DNA from 4 places in the Variovorax sp. DAIF25 genome. Region 3 is predicted to be linked to each of the others. Evidence: predicted binding sites of a transcription regulator. Region 3 holds the regulator's gene; each other region holds the start of a gene.
What was found. The regulator LexA, encoded in region 3, represses DNA repair genes until DNA is damaged. The targets are predictions, from matches to a motif close to ACTGTATNNNNATACAGT.
Positions count from the first base shown of each region.

Region 1: a site for LexA is predicted at 1,318-1,335, ahead of imuA (translesion DNA synthesis-associated protein ImuA). Genes of this name have one in related genera too.
Region 2: a site for LexA is predicted at 729-746, ahead of recA (recombinase RecA). Genes of this name have one in related genera too.
Region 4: a site for LexA is predicted at 1,068-1,085, ahead of imuA (translesion DNA synthesis-associated protein ImuA). Genes of this name have one in related genera too.

Region 1 covers NZ_CP136637.1:1,489,982-1,492,178, reverse strand. The annotation lists gene R0232_RS41120 (cation:proton antiporter) at 1-1,015, shown strand, start outside; gene imuA (translesion DNA synthesis-associated protein ImuA) at 1,350-2,192, shown strand; gene R0232_RS41110 (Y-family DNA polymerase) at 2,134-2,197, shown strand, end outside.
Region 2 covers NZ_CP136636.1:7,263,009-7,265,205, reverse strand. The annotation lists gene R0232_RS33640 (response regulator) at 1-94, opposite strand, end outside; gene R0232_RS33635 (MarR family winged helix-turn-helix transcriptional regulator) at 161-646, opposite strand; gene recA (recombinase RecA) at 793-1,854, shown strand; gene recX (recombination regulator RecX) at 1,922-2,197, shown strand, end outside.
Region 3 covers NZ_CP136636.1:4,138,678-4,140,874, forward strand. The annotation lists gene R0232_RS19190 (asparaginase) at 1-950, opposite strand, end outside; gene lexA (transcriptional repressor LexA) at 1,023-1,697, shown strand; gene R0232_RS19200 (hypothetical protein) at 1,875-2,197, shown strand, end outside.
Region 4 covers NZ_CP136636.1:4,561,798-4,563,994, forward strand. The annotation lists gene R0232_RS21135 (Y-family DNA polymerase) at 1-270, opposite strand, end outside; gene imuA (translesion DNA synthesis-associated protein ImuA) at 239-1,054, opposite strand; gene R0232_RS21145 (CmcJ/NvfI family oxidoreductase) at 1,287-2,174, shown strand; gene R0232_RS21150 (2-hydroxychromene-2-carboxylate isomerase) at 2,189-2,197, shown strand, end outside.

The DNA of each region.
Region 1 (2,197 bases), on a different replicon from region 3:
CGGGCCAGTTGTCCAGTCGCTGAACGCCGTTGCGCAGTGGGCCGTCATGATGTTCGTCTGGATCGCAGGCATCGAGCTCGACTTGCGCAAGGCTTGGGAGCACCGCCGCGAAAGTGGCGTCACGGCAGGACTGGCGCTCGGCGTACCGCTGGCCTTCGGCGCGCTGGCAGCGCTTGCTTTGCTGCCCTACCCCGGCTGGATGGGGGCAGGTGGGACGTCCTGGCAGTTCGTGCTGGGCATCGGCATGTCGTGCGCCGTGACGGCCCTGCCTATTCTCATCTTGCTGATGGAGAAGCTGCAGATCCTGCGCCAGCCCATCGGTCAGCGCATCCTGCGTTACGCGAGCCTGGACGATATCGCCATCTGGGGCGTCTTGGCGCTGATCCTCATGGACTGGGAGCGGGTCGGCAGGCAGGCAGGCTTCCTGGCAGTATTCGCCGTCGCTTCGATCCTCTTCCGCCGGCTGATGGTCCGCGTCCCCGAGCGCGATCGCAGGTACGCCGGGCTGATATGGCTCGCGGCCTGCGGGCTCGGTGCCGACTGGTCGGGCCTGCACTACATGGTGGGCGCGTTCATCGCCGGCGCAGTGATGGACGCGGAATGGTTTGACCAGCAGCAGATGGACTGGCTGCGTCACAACGTGCTGCTCGTGGTCATGCCGGTCTTCTTTCTCAGCACCGGCCTGCGTACCAACTGGCAGGTCGGCGGCACGGAGGTCTTCCTTGTTGCGGCCGTGCTGCTGGTCGCGTCGGTGGCTGGCAAGCTGATCGGGCTCCGCCTGGCGGGGCGGCTGCTGCGCTGGCAACCGGGCGAAGCCTCGCTGATCGGCTGGCTGCTGCAGACCAAAGCCCTCATCATGATCATTTTTGCCAACGTCCTGCTGGACAAGGCGATCATCACCAACGAGACCTTCACGGCCTTGCTGATCATGGCCGTGGCGAGCACCATGCTGACGGTGCCGGTCGTGTCGCCCAAGCTGCAGCGCATGAAAGACATCGTTTTTCGGTCGCGCTGAGCGGAGGGCCTTGCTGGCGAGTGGGCCTGCGCAGGTTCCTTGCTATCGCCGTTAGATGGTTCCGGGGGAATGCGGCTCAAAATCTTGACGGGTCATGCAGCGATCCCCAGGCAGTTTTGCGAGTACCACGTTCTACGCCTATCCAGTGACCTCTCCAGTCGGCGCATTCGCCAGAAGGCTTCACGCTGACGACGCCGATCCCCATGCCTGGTCTCGATCCAGAGGCGCGCCGGCCTGCTTCCAAACACCCATCGACGAAGAAATTTGTAAACATTCTTGCTAAAGCCAGACGCTCTTAGGATACTGTATGTCCATACAGTAATCGGAGCCTTTCATGGCCATCTCCCTGTCATGGGCTGGTGGCGAAGACCCGCCGCCGGCCCGTCTGTCGCCGGTGTCACGAGGCAGGATCTCGCGTGACCCGCTCACGTTGTCCCCTGCCATAGAGGCCGCGCTCTGGCGTGGCGACGCAATGGGTAGTCCTGTGACGACGACGCTGAGCAGCGGCTTCGCGACACTGGACGCACAGTTGCCGGGAGGCGGCTGGCCCTGCCAGTCGTTGACCGAGGTGCTGCAGTTGCAACCCACAGCGCTTGAGTGGCGTCTGTGCGCTCCGTCCATGCGCGCGTTGGTGGCGCAGGGCAAGCAGATCGTGTTGGTCGGTCCGCCGAAGGCGCCTCACCTGCCGGGACTCCTTCACCTCGGACTCGACGAGCATCAGTTGGTATGGATCCAGGCCGACAAGCCGCTCGAACGCTTGTGGGCCATCGAGCAACTCATCAAAGCCAATGCGGTGGGCATGCTCCTTGGATGGCTGCCTCACGCCCGGCAGGAGCAAATTCGCCGGTTGCAGGTGTGCGCTCAAAGCTGTGATGGACCGGTGATCCTTTTTCGTCCAGCGGCGGCCGAGCATGAGGCTTCGGCCGCACCGCTTCGTTTGCAGGCGCGGTTCAGCCTCGATTGGGAGCTGTGCATTCATCTGCTCAAGCGCAAAGGCCCACCTCACGAGGGGGAGCTGAGATTGCCCTCGATCCCCGGTGGACTCGAGGACATCCTCACGCCACGTCTGACGTGCCCGAGCCATCTGATCGCGGCGAGCCACTCGAGAAAGCTTTCCCATGCTGTGGGCAGCACTTCTTCCGGACAAGCTTCCGGACGGCCCGCAGCGGCGCACTGAAGCGC
Region 2 (2,197 bases), 3.1 Mb from region 3:
TGGCCACGTGATCGACGGCGGCGCCCGAGGTGCGCAGGCTGCGCAGCAGTGCATCGGCCAGCACCTTGTCGTCTTCGGCAATCAGTATCCGCATAGCCACCTCCAGCCCGGTTCGCGCCGTGGGCGGCGCCGTTGCACGTTGTCTCCGCTCGGGGGGAGTCTAGCCCGCCGTATAGGCTTCCAGACCGATGGTTACCACGGTGGCGACATCGTCGCCCACGCTGGCGCGGAACTCGCGCTCGGCCTGCGTCACCGCCTGGCGGAAGGCCTCGAGCCAGGCCAGGCCGTCGGCCGTGAACAGCACGCGCCGCGCGCGCGCATCGAGCGGATCGGGCCCGCGCGTGACCAGCCCCCAGGCCTCGCACTGGTCGACCAGCGCGCCCATGGCCTGCTTGGTCATGCCGGCACGCTCGGCGAGCTCGGTCAGGCGCGAGCCCTCGCGTGCGAGGTGGCGCGTGATGTGGACGTGGGCCGCGCTCACCTGCGCGCGCGCCGCGAGGTTGGACAGCGCCAGCGGCACGTCGACGTCGTGCGCCATCAGCGCGAGCACGCGCTCGTCGAAGCGACGCATCGCATGGCCGAGCAGCCGGCCCAGGTGGGTCTGGCGCCAGGCATCGGGATCGAGGGGGAAGGGGGTGTCGCTCACGGCGCCAAATGGTAAAGCAAACTGACCAAAAAATGGGTTTACTCGAGTCCATCCGCCCCTACACTACTGTTCAAGCATCCAGGCTGTAGTTAAAAGCAGATGGATCCGACAGTACACAACCCGTTGATCTTCAAGGAGTTTTTCACATGGACGCAGTCGTCAAGGGCTCGAGCATCGCAGGCGCCAACACCGAAAAGGCCAAGGCCCTCCAGGCCGCGCTGGCCCAGATCGAAAAGCAGTTCGGCAAGGGCACGATCATGCGGCTCGGCGAAGGCGAGGCGCTCGAGGACATCCAGGTGGTCTCCACCGGCTCGCTGGGCCTCGACATCGCCCTGGGCGTCGGCGGCCTGCCGCGCGGCCGGGTGGTCGAGATCTACGGCCCGGAATCCTCGGGCAAGACCACGCTCACGCTGCAGGTCATCGCCGCCATGCAGAAGCAGGCCGGCACCTGCGCCTTCGTCGACGCCGAGCACGCGCTCGACGTGCAGTACGCCCAGAAGCTCGGCGTGAACCTGTCCGACCTGCTGATCAGCCAGCCCGACACCGGCGAGCAGGCGCTCGAGATCGTCGACTCGCTGGTGCGCTCGGGCGCCGTCGACCTGATCGTCATCGACTCGGTCGCCGCGCTCACGCCCAAGGCCGAAATCGAAGGCGAAATGGGCGACTCGCTGCCCGGCCTGCAGGCCCGCCTGATGAGCCAGGCGCTGCGCAAGCTCACGGCCACGATCAAGAAGACCAACTGCATGGTCATCTTCATCAACCAGATCCGCATGAAGATCGGCGTGATGTTCGGTTCGCCCGAAACCACCACCGGCGGCAACGCGCTGAAGTTCTACGCCTCGGTGCGCCTGGACATCCGCCGCATCGGCACCATCAAGAAGGGCGACGAGGCCATCGGCAACGAAACCAAGGTCAAGGTGGTGAAGAACAAGGTCTCGCCCCCGTTCAAGACGGCCGAGTTCGACATCCTGTTCGGCGAGGGCATCAGCCGCGAGGGCGAGATCATCGACATGGGCGTGACCGCCAAGATCATCGACAAGTCGGGTGCCTGGTACGCCTACAACGGCGAGAAGATCGGCCAGGGCCGCGACAACGCGCGCGAGTTCCTGCGCGAGAACCCCGAGCTGTCGCGCGAGATCGAGAACAAGGTGCGCGAATCGCTGGGCATCCCGCTGCTGGCGGCGGACGCGGCCGGCGCGACCGAATAACCAGCCGATGCCTGCGAGCGGGGCGCCTTCGGCCGCCCCGCTTTCTTTTTCCGCTTCCGCATTTCCGATGGCATTCGATGCTCCTTCCCTGAAAGGCCGCGCGCTGCGCCTGCTGAGCCAGCGCGAGCATTCCCGCAGCGAACTCGAGCGCAAGCTGGCGCGCTACGAGGAAGAGCCGGGCACGCTCAAGGCCGCGCTCGACGAGCTCGCGGCCAAGGACTTCATCAGCGAGGAGCGCGTGGTCGCCTCGGTGCTGCACCAGCGCGCGGGCCGGCTCGGCGCGGCGCGCGTGCGGCAGGAACTGCAGGCCAAGGGCATCGGCGCCGAGGCCATCTCGCAGGCG
Region 3 (2,197 bases):
AGCGTCAGCGCGATGCGCGCCTTGACGGGCGTCAGCGCGCCCGCATCGCGCAGGCGGTCGCCCGGCTTGGGCAGGATGCGCCCTTGCGTGCAGCGGGTGGCGCGCAGCACCGCGATGCCGGCCTCCTGCGCCTCGAGCGCCGCCGCCTCGAGCGCATGGTGCAGCGTGCCGTTGCCGGTGGTCGCCAGCACGAGGCCCCGCAGAGGAGACGCCGCCGTGCCATCGGCACGCAGCGCATGGATCAACGCGCCGCTCGCACCTGCGTGGCTCATCACGATCTCCACGCGCGGCCATGCGGCCTCGTCCTCGGGAAGACGGTCGAGGGCCGCGCCTGCTTCCGAAGCCGGCCAGTCACGCACGCGCCGTACCTCGCCCTCCTCCACGTAGCCCACCGGCCCCGCGTCGCCCGCGTCGAAGGCATCGAGCCGATAGGTGTGCACCTTCTGCACGTCGAAGGCACCGCGCACCGTGCCCGCACATACCGCGGTCACGCCCTGCGCGCCCGGTGTCGCGGCCACGGCGATCGCATCGCGCACGTTCTGCGGACCGTCGGGCGACAGCGCGGAGGCCGGGCGCATGGCGCAGGTCAGCACGATGGGCTTGCGCGGCGCCAGCACCGACTGGAGGAAGAAGGCGGTCTCCTCGAGCGTGTCGGTGCCGTGGGTGATCACCACACCGGCCACGTCGGGCTGCGCCAGCCAGTGGGCGCAGCGCAGCGCCAGTGCGCGCCAGATCGCGAAGGACATGTCCTTGCTGTCGACCTGGGCCACCTGCTCCGCCGCCAGCGTCACGCCCGCGGGCGCCTCGATGCCGCCGAGCAGGTCGGCCACGCCCACCTCGCCGGCGGTGTAGCCGATGTTGTCGCCGCTGTTCGCCGCGCGGCCCGAGATGGTGCCGCCGGTGCCGAGCACCACCACGCGCCGCGGATTCGAAAGGGATGAAGTCACCATGACTTGCCAACTTTGAAAAACTGGTTAAAAATACAGGTACTGGATGTTCAGCCAGTGCCGCAAGGAACCACCATGCAGTTCGCCGTGAAGCTTACCGCCCGCCAGCAGCAGATCCTCGATCTGATCCAGAGCGCCATTGCCCGTACCGGGGCGCCGCCCACTCGCGCCGAAATCGCGAGCGAGTTGGGCTTTCGCTCCGCCAATGCCGCCGAGGAGCATCTGCAGGCGTTGGCCCGCAAGGGCGTCATCGAACTCGTGAGCGGTACCTCGCGCGGCATCCGCCTCAAGGGCGATGCACTGCGCTCGCTGGCCGAATCGCGCAACAGCCAGTTCTCGCTGTCGCTGCCCGGCATGGCCCAGCTCGCGCTGCCGCTCATCGGCCGCGTCGCGGCCGGTTCGCCGATCCTCGCGCAGGAGCATGTCGATCAAACCTACTACGTCGAGAACACGCTGTTCCAGCGCCAGCCCGACTACCTGCTCAAGGTGCGCGGCATGTCGATGCGCGACGCCGGCATCATGGACGGCGACCTGCTCGCCGTGCAGGCCACCAAGGAAGCGCGCAACGGCCAGATCGTGGTGGCGCGCCTCGGCGACGAAGTGACCGTCAAGCGCCTCAAGCGCAACAAGCAGGTGATCGAGCTCCACGCCGAGAACCCCGACTACCCGACCATCGTGGTCCAGCCCGGCGAGTCCTTCGAAATCGAAGGCCTCGCGGTCGGCCTGATCCGAAACACCATGCTGATGTAGGCCTGCCGATCCGGCCCGGCGGTCTGCATCGCCGAGCCGCTCCGCGGATCCGCATCACGCATACCCCATCCGGTCGCCGCAGGTGGCGGGCGTATGGCGCTTTGTCGCCATCACCCTGCTGCGCCCGATGACAACGAATCCTGCCTGTGTTCAACCTCAAACCTTCTTGGAGTTCACATGGGAATCGCCCTCCTCACCTTCGTCGATCTTTGGATGCCGCTGCAGTCGCTTGCGAGCCGCTGGTTGCCCGCCCGCCCCGTACACCGTCGCGATGACGACCTGTGCGCCAGCGAGTTGCGCTACGTCTCGGTACGGCCGTCGTGCACGGCACGCGGCGACAGCGGACAGAACGCCGTCATGGCCGCAGCCGTCGCCCAGGCACCTTCGCGTCCGCTGCGGGTGGTGCGCGTCGTCGACCGCCAGCAGGGTGGCGCGCGCAACAACAACCGCGTGGTGATTTCGGGCCGGATGGCGGATGTGTGCGCCGAGCTTGATCGCCT
Region 4 (2,197 bases), 420 kb from region 3:
GGTGGCGCCCTGCGCACCGCGCAGCACGGCGGCGGCAGGCACGGGGTTCTCGTTGAGCAACTGACGCATCAGCGAGGAACGCCCGCCCCACAGGCGCTCGCAGGCCGAGACCTCGAGCATCAGCGCCTCGTCGAGCCAGCACACGTGCGGCGTGTAGCGCAACGCCCACCAGCCCAGCGCCTCGGGCGTGGGCATGGCATCGGCGGCGGCCGTGGCGGCACCGGCCTCGGCCTGCGCCTCAAGCGACCACTGCAAGGCGATCCAGTGCATTGGCGCCTCCTGCCTTCCATGCGTCGATGCGCACCACGTTGGCGGCCGGCGGTGCTTCCACCGCCTCCACCGCCACGGCGCCCTGCTGCTGCGCGCGCAGCTTGCGCCGCAACCGCGCGGCCGCGAGCAGTGCCGCCATGCGCTCGCCGCGCGCCGGCAGCATCACCGGCGCGGCCAGCGGCGGGCCGCGGCGCTTGAGGATGTGCAGCTCGATCTGCGCCGGATCGGCCTCGCAGCGCGCGATGCGCAGCCGCAGCCGCGCGGGCGAGGCCGACTGCGCCACGGCCTCGGGCCGGCAGACGAACAGCAGCGCCTCGTGCTGCGCGGCCGCGAGCTGCAGCCGCCGCAGCTCGCCCACGCGCGCCTGCGGCAGCCAGGCCAGCACCGCGCCCACCTCGGCGCAGCGCAGCGCCTGCTCGCAGGCCCACAGCCGCGCGGCCGAGGCCTCGCTGCGCACCCACATCAGTGCCTCGGGCCGCAGGCCATGGGCCGCGAGCGAGGCGCCGAAGGGTTCGCGCGGCGGACCGATCAGCACCACGGGGCCGCCGCGCGCCGCCACCGACTGCACCAGCGCGGGCAGCAGCAGCCGCCAGACATGGTCCTCGGGCGCGGCCTGCAGCAACTCGCTCATGGCGCCGACCGGCCAGCCTCCGCCCGGCAGCTGCGCGTCGAGCGCGGCATGGCCGGTGCCGATGACCTGCGCGTCGGCGCTGCCGAGCTCGTCGGCATGCCAGACGCCGCGGCCGGCGGCGGGAGAGAGGGAAGCGAGGGAAGGAAGGCCCATGATGAAACTGTTAACTGTATTTTTATCCAGTATTTCAGGGGTTCGCAATCGGGTCGGCAAATTTCTTTGCAGGGCCCCTTCTCCCATTCCAATGGCTCATGCGATGGCGCCAAGATCTCGTTTGAAGCCCCGCGCCGAAGCCGCTCCAATGGCTTCACGAAGAATGGTCCTCGTGGTCGCGGCGGATGGGCCGCCGCGGTCGCCAGCGGGCCATGTCCCAGGAGCCCCAGGAATGCACGCCACCCTTTCCCATTCCCCACCCGCCGGCTCGGCCATCGCCGCCGCGCCGCTGCCCGCCAGTGGCGACATCGAGGCCGGCCTCAACTACCTGCGGCCGACCGCGCTGCGGCCCTACAGCTACGCCTTCACGCCGCCGCCCGGCCTGCCCTGGGAGAGCGGCGAGTACGAGCGGATCGCGATGCCGATCGCCGATGCCCGCGGCCGGGCGACCCACATCGAGCGCGAGGGCTTCGAGCTGCGCGAGGCGCCGACCGCGGTCGCCGACTTCCTCGACGACGCCGAGGTCCAGGCCGTCTACTACCCCGAGCTGGCCGCGCTCGCGCTCGCGGTCACCGGCGGCGCGCGCGCCCACGTGTTCGACCACCTGGTGCGACAGCGCGAGCCCGAGCGCGCCGCGCTGAACTTCGGCCGCGGCAAGACCGACGGCAAGGCCGCCGCCAACGGCCGCATCCACAACGACTACACCGAGGAATCGGGCCGGCGCCGGCTCGCGCTGGTGCTCGCGAGCGCGGCCGAGGCCGCCGCCGTGCGGCGCTACTGCATCGTCAACATCTGGCGCTCGATCGCCGGGCCGGTGCTCGACACCCCGCTGGCCGTCTGCGATGCGCGCACGGTGATGGCACGCGACCTGGTGAACGCCGAGGTGCGCTATCCGAAGCGCACCGGCGAGATCTACCTCGCCACCCATGCCCCCACCCACCGCTGGTCGTACTTCTCGCGCATGGACCGGCACGAGGCGCTGGTGTTCAAGCAGTACGACGCGCAGCTCGGCGGCGTCGCGCGCTTCACGCCGCACGCGGCCTTCGACCATCCGCTGGCGCCGGCCGATGCCCCGCTGCGCGAGAGCATCGAGGCGCGCTGCCTGGTGGTGTTCGAGTGAGGGAGGCCATGGCCATGAACGCA